2 regions of the Anoxybacillus eryuanensis genome follow, and region 1 is predicted to be linked to the other one. Evidence: a T-box and tRNA genes for the amino acid it is inferred to sense, from the RefSeq annotation. Region 1 holds a T-box; the other holds one or more tRNA genes.
The links. The T-box of region 1 lies ahead of serS (serine--tRNA ligase). A T-box ahead of a tRNA ligase gene usually reads a tRNA of that ligase, here a tRNA-Ser.
Positions count from the first base shown of each region.

Region 2: it encodes a tRNA-Ser, which carries the amino acid that the T-box ahead of serS (serine--tRNA ligase) is inferred to sense. The anticodon was not compared.

Region 1 covers NZ_JBPODS010000022.1:5,755-9,173, forward strand. The annotation lists gene HNQ84_RS13915 (deoxynucleoside kinase) at 1-101, shown strand, start outside; tRNA gene HNQ84_RS13920 (tRNA-Ser) at 222-314, opposite strand; gene serS (serine--tRNA ligase) at 393-1,667, opposite strand; T-box leader at 1,717-1,931, opposite strand; gene pdxT (pyridoxal 5'-phosphate synthase glutaminase subunit PdxT) at 1,988-2,566, opposite strand; gene pdxS (pyridoxal 5'-phosphate synthase lyase subunit PdxS) at 2,585-3,419, opposite strand, start outside.
Region 2 covers NZ_JBPODS010000004.1:52,024-55,442, reverse strand. The annotation lists gene HNQ84_RS06630 (CobW family GTP-binding protein) at 1-588, shown strand, start outside; gene HNQ84_RS06625 (ribonuclease H1 domain-containing protein) at 604-1,200, opposite strand; tRNA gene HNQ84_RS06620 (tRNA-Ser) at 1,274-1,366, opposite strand; gene HNQ84_RS06615 (MBL fold metallo-hydrolase) at 1,417-2,376, opposite strand; gene HNQ84_RS06610 (NUDIX hydrolase) at 2,379-3,011, opposite strand; gene HNQ84_RS06605 (DUF2705 family protein) at 3,011-3,419, opposite strand, start outside.

The DNA of each region.
Region 1 (3,419 bases):
ACATTAATGAGTATGATATTATTGGTGATGCTCAATCAATCGAACCGATTGTCGCAAAAATTGGGTATATGATCGAACAATATCGTAAGTTAAAAAAATAAGGATGCCTAGTTTGGGCATCCTTATTTTTACATAAAACAAAAATTCGTTACATATCGTAACGAATTATTTCAATAAACAATCTCCATTTTATGCGCTGTGGTTTGTAAACATCCAAATGATGGCGGAGGAGGAGGGATTCGAACCCCCGCGCGCCTTTCGACGCCTCTCGGTTTTCAAGACCGACCCCTTCAGCCAGACTTGGGTACTCCTCCGTATCGACATGTACTAATTTATCATAATCATCATCGCATGTCAATATTTTTTATATAAAAAAGGGGAGCAAGTCCCCCCTATGAAATCACCTCTTTGCCTCCCATGTATGGTCGAAGTACTTCTGGAATAACGACCGTTCCATCTTCTTGTTGATAATTCTCCAAAATCGCTGCCACTGTTCGTCCAATCGCTAAGCCAGACCCATTTAACGTATGCACATGTTCTGGTTTCGCTTTCGGATCACGGCGGAAACGAATGTTTGCACGACGAGCTTGAAACGCTTCAAAATTGCTGCAAGAAGAAATTTCTCGGTATGTGCCATAGCTTGGTAACCATACTTCAATGTCATATTTTTTCGCAGCAGTAAAACCTAAATCAGCTGTACACATGCTCATCACACGATACGGCAAACCTAGTAGTTGTAAAATACGTTCTGCATCATTTGTTAGTTTTTCGAGTTCTTCATAAGAATCTTCTGGCTTGACAAATTTGACAAGTTCTACTTTATTGAACTGATGTTGACGAATTAATCCACGTGTATCTCTTCCTGCTGAACCAGCTTCTGAACGGAAACATGCACTATAAGCGGCATATTTAATCGGTAAATCATCTGCTGATAAAATTTCATCACGATGTAAGTTTGTTACAGGGACTTCTGCTGTTGGAATTAAAAAGTAATCTTCGCTCTCAATACGAAACGCATCTTCCTCAAACTTCGGAAGCTGTCCCGTTCCCGTCATGCTCGCTCGATTGACGATGTACGGTGGTAAAACTTCTTCATATCCGTGTTGTTCCACATGTACATCTAACATAAAGTTAATTAATGCACGTTCTAAGCGCGCCCCAAGTCCTTTATAAAATACAAATCGACTTCCTGTTACTTTCGCTGCACGTTCAAAGTCTAAAATACCAAGTTGATCAGCAACTTCCCAGTGCGGCTTCGGTTCGAAAGGAAAAGAACGCGGTTCACCCCATTTACGAATTTCTACATTATCATCTTCTGATTCACCAATTGGAACAGATTCATGCGGAACATTTGGAATCGATAAAAGTAACGTTTCAAGCTGTTGTTCCACTTCACGTAATTCATCGTCAAGTACTTTAATACGATCACCAACTTGGCGCATTTCAACAATGAGATGATCTGCATCTTTTTTTTCGCGCTTTAATAAAGCAATTTGTTGCGACACATCGTTTCGCTTATTTTTTAATTCTTCCGCTTGTGCAATTAGTTCTCGACGACGACGATCGAGCTGCTCGAATCGTTCAAAATCTGCTAAATCCTCACCACGATGTTGAAGCTTTTGTTTTACTTCTTCAAAATTGTTACGTAAAAATTTTAAGTCTAACATCATCATTCCTCCTTTTTGATTTATGAAATAAAAAACTCTCGTCCCGAAAGAAAGGGACGAGAGTGCTCCCGCGTTGCCACCCTAGTTGAAGACGTACGTCTCCCACTCGAGAGATATAACGGTTCTCACCGGAAATGCCTACTGACTAACGCGTTCAGCATTTCGCTCCAGGATGGATTCACAAGTCATTCCTGCCGATTCGCACCGACCACCGGCTCTCTGAAAGGAAGAGGGCTTGCTACTAGTTCCTGTCATCGCTTTTTCTTCATATCATTTTCTTGGAAATAATGTACTATAAGTTTAAACAAAATGCAACTCGTTTATTCTTTTGTCTCTTTCACCATGTTGATAAAGTATTGCGTCATACGATTGTCATCTGTTAATTCTGGGTGAAACGAACATCCTAAAAACTGTCCTTGTCTTGCCGCGACAATGCGACCCTCATACGTCGCGAGCACGTCAACATCGCCCCCTACAGATACAATGTGCGGAGCGCGAATAAATACACCAATAAAATCGTCGGCAACACCTTTAATTGCTAAAGATGCTTCAAAACTTTCACGTTGACGACCAAACGAGTTGCGCTCAACCGTAATATCCATTAAACCAAGGTGTGGCTCATCATAACCAACAATTTTTTTAGCTAAAATGATTAAGCCAGCACACGTTCCAAACATCGGCTTCCCTTCGCTTGCAAATTGCTTCAGTGGTTCAATAAATCCATATTTATCCATCAAGCGACGCATGGTCGTGCTTTCCCCGCCTGGAATGATGAGGCCGTCAATATGTGCAAGTTGTTCTACTTTTTTAACAACAACAGCTTCTACACCACACGCTTCAATTGAACGTACATGTTCACGTACAGCCCCTTGTAACCCTAGTACTCCTATTCTCACCATATTCATTGCTCCTTTACATTACCATCCGCGTTCTTGCATTCGTTGTTCAGGAAGCAACGAAGAAATATCAATCCCTCTCATCGCTCCACCTAATCCTTTCGATAAGTGAGCAATTAATTCGTAATCTTCATAATGAGTTGTAGCCTCTACGATAGCACGTGCATATTTTTCAGGGTTTTCTGATTTGAAAATACCTGAACCGACAAATACACCATCAGCACCTAAATACATCATCAACGCTGCATCGGCTGGTGTCGCGACACCACCAGCTGCGAAGTTAACGACAGGAAGACGACCAAGACGTTTAATCTCTAATAGTACCTCAAACGGAGCACCTAAGTTTTTCGCCTCTGTCATTAATTCGTCTTCGCTCATGCTGACGACTTTGCGCACTTGCGCGTTTACTTTACGCATATGGCGAACTGCTTCGACAATATTCCCTGTACCCGGTTCACCTTTCGTACGAAGCATGGAGGCACCTTCAGCAATACGACGAGCTGCTTCACCTAAATCACGACAACCGCATACAAACGGCACAGTAAATTGACGTTTATCGATATGAAACTCTTCGTCTGCTGGCGTTAACACTTCACTCTCATCAATATAGTCTACGCCGAGCGCCTCTAATACACGCGCTTCCACATAGTGACCGATACGCGCTTTCGCCATCACTGGAATAGATACTGCCTTCATCACTTCTTCAATTACAGTTGGATCAGCCATGCGAGCAACGCCACCAGCTGCACGAATATCAGCTGGAACGCGCTCAAGAGCCATCACAGCGACTGCACCTGCTGCTTCTGCAATTTTTGCTTGTTCTGCGTTCACAACGTCCATAATGACGCCACCTTTT
Region 2 (3,419 bases), on a different contig from region 1:
TTTGCTGATCGCATTCAAACGAAAGGCATCATCACGACTGTTGATGCAATCCGCTGGATAAATCGTGACCAACTTTCCATTCCGCTACAAATGCTATTAAAAGAACAAATTCGTCATGCAGATGTCTTAATTGTAAATAAAACCGATGAATTACGTCCCGATGAACAAGCAAAATTGTCTTTTGAATTACAAGCAATCAACAGCGAAGCACGTACCATTTTCACAACGTTTTCTAACGTTCGCATAGATGATATACACTCATTTTCCCGTCGTATGCAAAACGAGCATAAGCAGGTGACTATTGAACGATTACGCATTCAAACGTATGTCCACACATTTACAAAACCAATTGATTTAGACATGTTCGAACAATGGGTACGACAGCTACCCGATACAATTTATCGCATGAAAGGATTTTTACGCTTTACTCATACAAGCGGAATTTACTCGTTTCAGTATGCGTATGGTACGCCGTTGTATATGAAAGAAGAGATGAACGTACCGTTACATTTTGTTATTATCGGAGAACAACTCGATAAACAAAAATTAAAACATGAACTCGATAACATACAAAAAGGAGAAGGATAAAAATCCCTCTCCTTATTACTTTCGGCCAAAATCTGCTTTAATTTCTCCCCATTGCTCCGTTTCCCATTTCATAATTTCATTCGTATAACGGTGCGTACGCAACCATGCTTCTGCGCGTTCAATAAGTTGCCAAACACGTTCTGTTTCAGCGATGCGGTCGAGCGTTGTATTCGCTTTTTTTCCTTTTACCCATTTTATAGCTGTAACAGAATCAGAATAAATCGGCCAGTTTTTGTTTTGTTGTTGTAGCCATGCTAACCCGTGTACAATGGCTAAAAACTCACCGATGTTGTTTGTTCCGATCATCGGTCCGACATGAAACAATTGTTCTCCTGTTTTCGTATGTACACCTCGATATTCCATCCATCCTGGATTTCCACTACATGCCGCATCAACACAGATGCTTTCTTCCACATAATTCGTTGAGTACGTTTTATTTTTTTTCGTACAGTTTGCCATCGGACCAGAGGAAAATGCTTGTTCCGCTTCTTCTTTAGATGAAAATGAGCGATATTTTGCTCCTGGAATACCAATTACATATTGTTTACACTCGTCCCAAGAAGAAAAAATACCTGTTTTCGCCCCTTGCCAAACAACATAATATTTTTTCAATATGTCACATCCTCACAAATCGGAATAAAAAAACAAAGTTGAAGATAACAAAGAAGGAATGAAAGAGGAGATATGGCGGAGGAGGGGGGATTCGAACCCCCGCGGGCTTTGACACCCCTATCGGTTTTCGAGACCGACCCCTTCAGCCAGACTTGGGTACTCCTCCGTATGGTGGGGTGCCAAAGAAATTATAGCGAAAACATGATTTTTCGTCAATTATCTTTTTTGTTTTTCCGTATAATCAACAAGTCCCATCGCACACACTTGTAAATCAAGTTGAAGTAGTTTATATACATCTGCATCATCTGGTACTTGCTGTTTGCGCAAAAATGTTTGAACGATGTTAAATAAACGTTTGAAAACAGCCTCTGTTTTTTCTGTGAAAGATTTATGCATTTGTTCATTCACGATCTCGTTGCTTTCTTGAACGAAAATAGGTAACCAATAATGAAGTTGTTCCCAAACCGCCTGCGTATGTGTTGACATACCGAAATGGCCAAAATATATACGATCTGGACGCAATGCCATAAATTTCTCAATTGACGCGCTCATAGCTTCTGGGTCAAATTGATTTGGTGATGTAGAAGGCAAGTATAACTCAACGTAGTATGAAAGTAGCTGTGGATAAAAAACCCCAGCCGTATCACCTGTAAAAATTCCATTGCTTTTTTCATCATAAATAGAAAAATGGTGATTCGCATGCCCAGGTGTATGAAGAAATGTCAGCGTGCGATCTTTTCCAATTTGTAACGTTTCCCCATCTTCTTTTACAATTAATCGATCTTCAGGAATGGGAACGATCGGGTCAAATAATGCGTCAAATTTTTCACCATAAACCGCTTTTGCTCCTTGAATGAGACGAGACGGATCGGCTAAATGGCGCATTCCTTTTGGATGGACAAATACGCGAGCATTTGGACAATGTTGCAATAACAAACCTGCTCCACCAGCATGATCTAAATGAATGTGTGTGACAATGATATTTTTTACGTCGCGCAAATCAATCGATAATGCTTCTAATCCTTTAAGTAAATAAGGAATAGATGGACTTGCGCTCGTTTCAATAATCGTCACCTCTTCTTCCCGAAAAACGTATGCTCCTGTCCGCTGAGCAGTTTGTAAATCATACAAATCAATGAGTGAAATGCCAAATCCTAAATCAACAGGTCGCGACATGGCTATTCTCCTTTCCCTTTTTGAATGAGTTGAGTGAAATGATATACGATTTTTGCTGTTAATCCCCAGATCACTTTGTCTTTGTAGTAATAAAAATGTTCCTCCATGTGTCGTGGATGCCAATTATACTCTCTTCCCCCTGGGATATCATCAAATGGAAAATCTTCCTCCGGTTTTGGCTCAAATGAAACACGATATATTTTTGGTTTCGTTTCTAAAAAGAAAGATAGTGGTACAGTAAACACATCATTTACTTCTTTCTCATTTACTTGCATACAAGTAATATTAGCGAAACCAACAAATGGATAAATAACCATACCAAATGGTGAAAATATATAGTCAAGCGGGACAATATGTGTAATATGTTCTTTTTCAATCCCTAATTCTTCACACGTTTCCCGAATAGCTGTTTCTCTTGGACTTTGATCACACGAGTCCATTTTCCCACCTGGAAAACAAATTTCTCCCGGCTGGCGACGTAGTTGCAGTGAGCGTACTTCAAATAACACAAACACCTCATCATCTTGTTGAATAAGCGGGAGAAGCACAGCATACTGAGCAAATTTGTCGAAATCCATGATTGTTGGCGTCCGTCGTTGCAATTCATTGATTAATGTGGCAATCATTTTATTCATTAGTAAACATCCCTTTTCGTAAATACATAAAAAGAAACAATCAGCGCAACAAGTGCCCAAGTGGCGAGCACCGTCATCGAAAAAGAAAGCGTCATTCCATCAATAGGTGGTGCCATCCCACTAATGTAACTTGTAAGACGTAAATTGACCATGAACAAATATTTTGCCGATTCCCACGATGATACCATACTTGATAAAATGGCTCCTGAAATAAGAGCGGCAAGCATAATTCCCATAACTGCAGCGGTACTACGTATTAACACAGATAACATAAATGTTAGTGTGCCGACGACAAGTGAAACAAAAAAAGCAAGTCCAAATTCAATAAGTAAGTATTTCCATTGGGGGATAAGATGAACAGCTGCCGTATTTAATTCTTCGCCTTGGATCGAAAATCCTGTTAAAAGC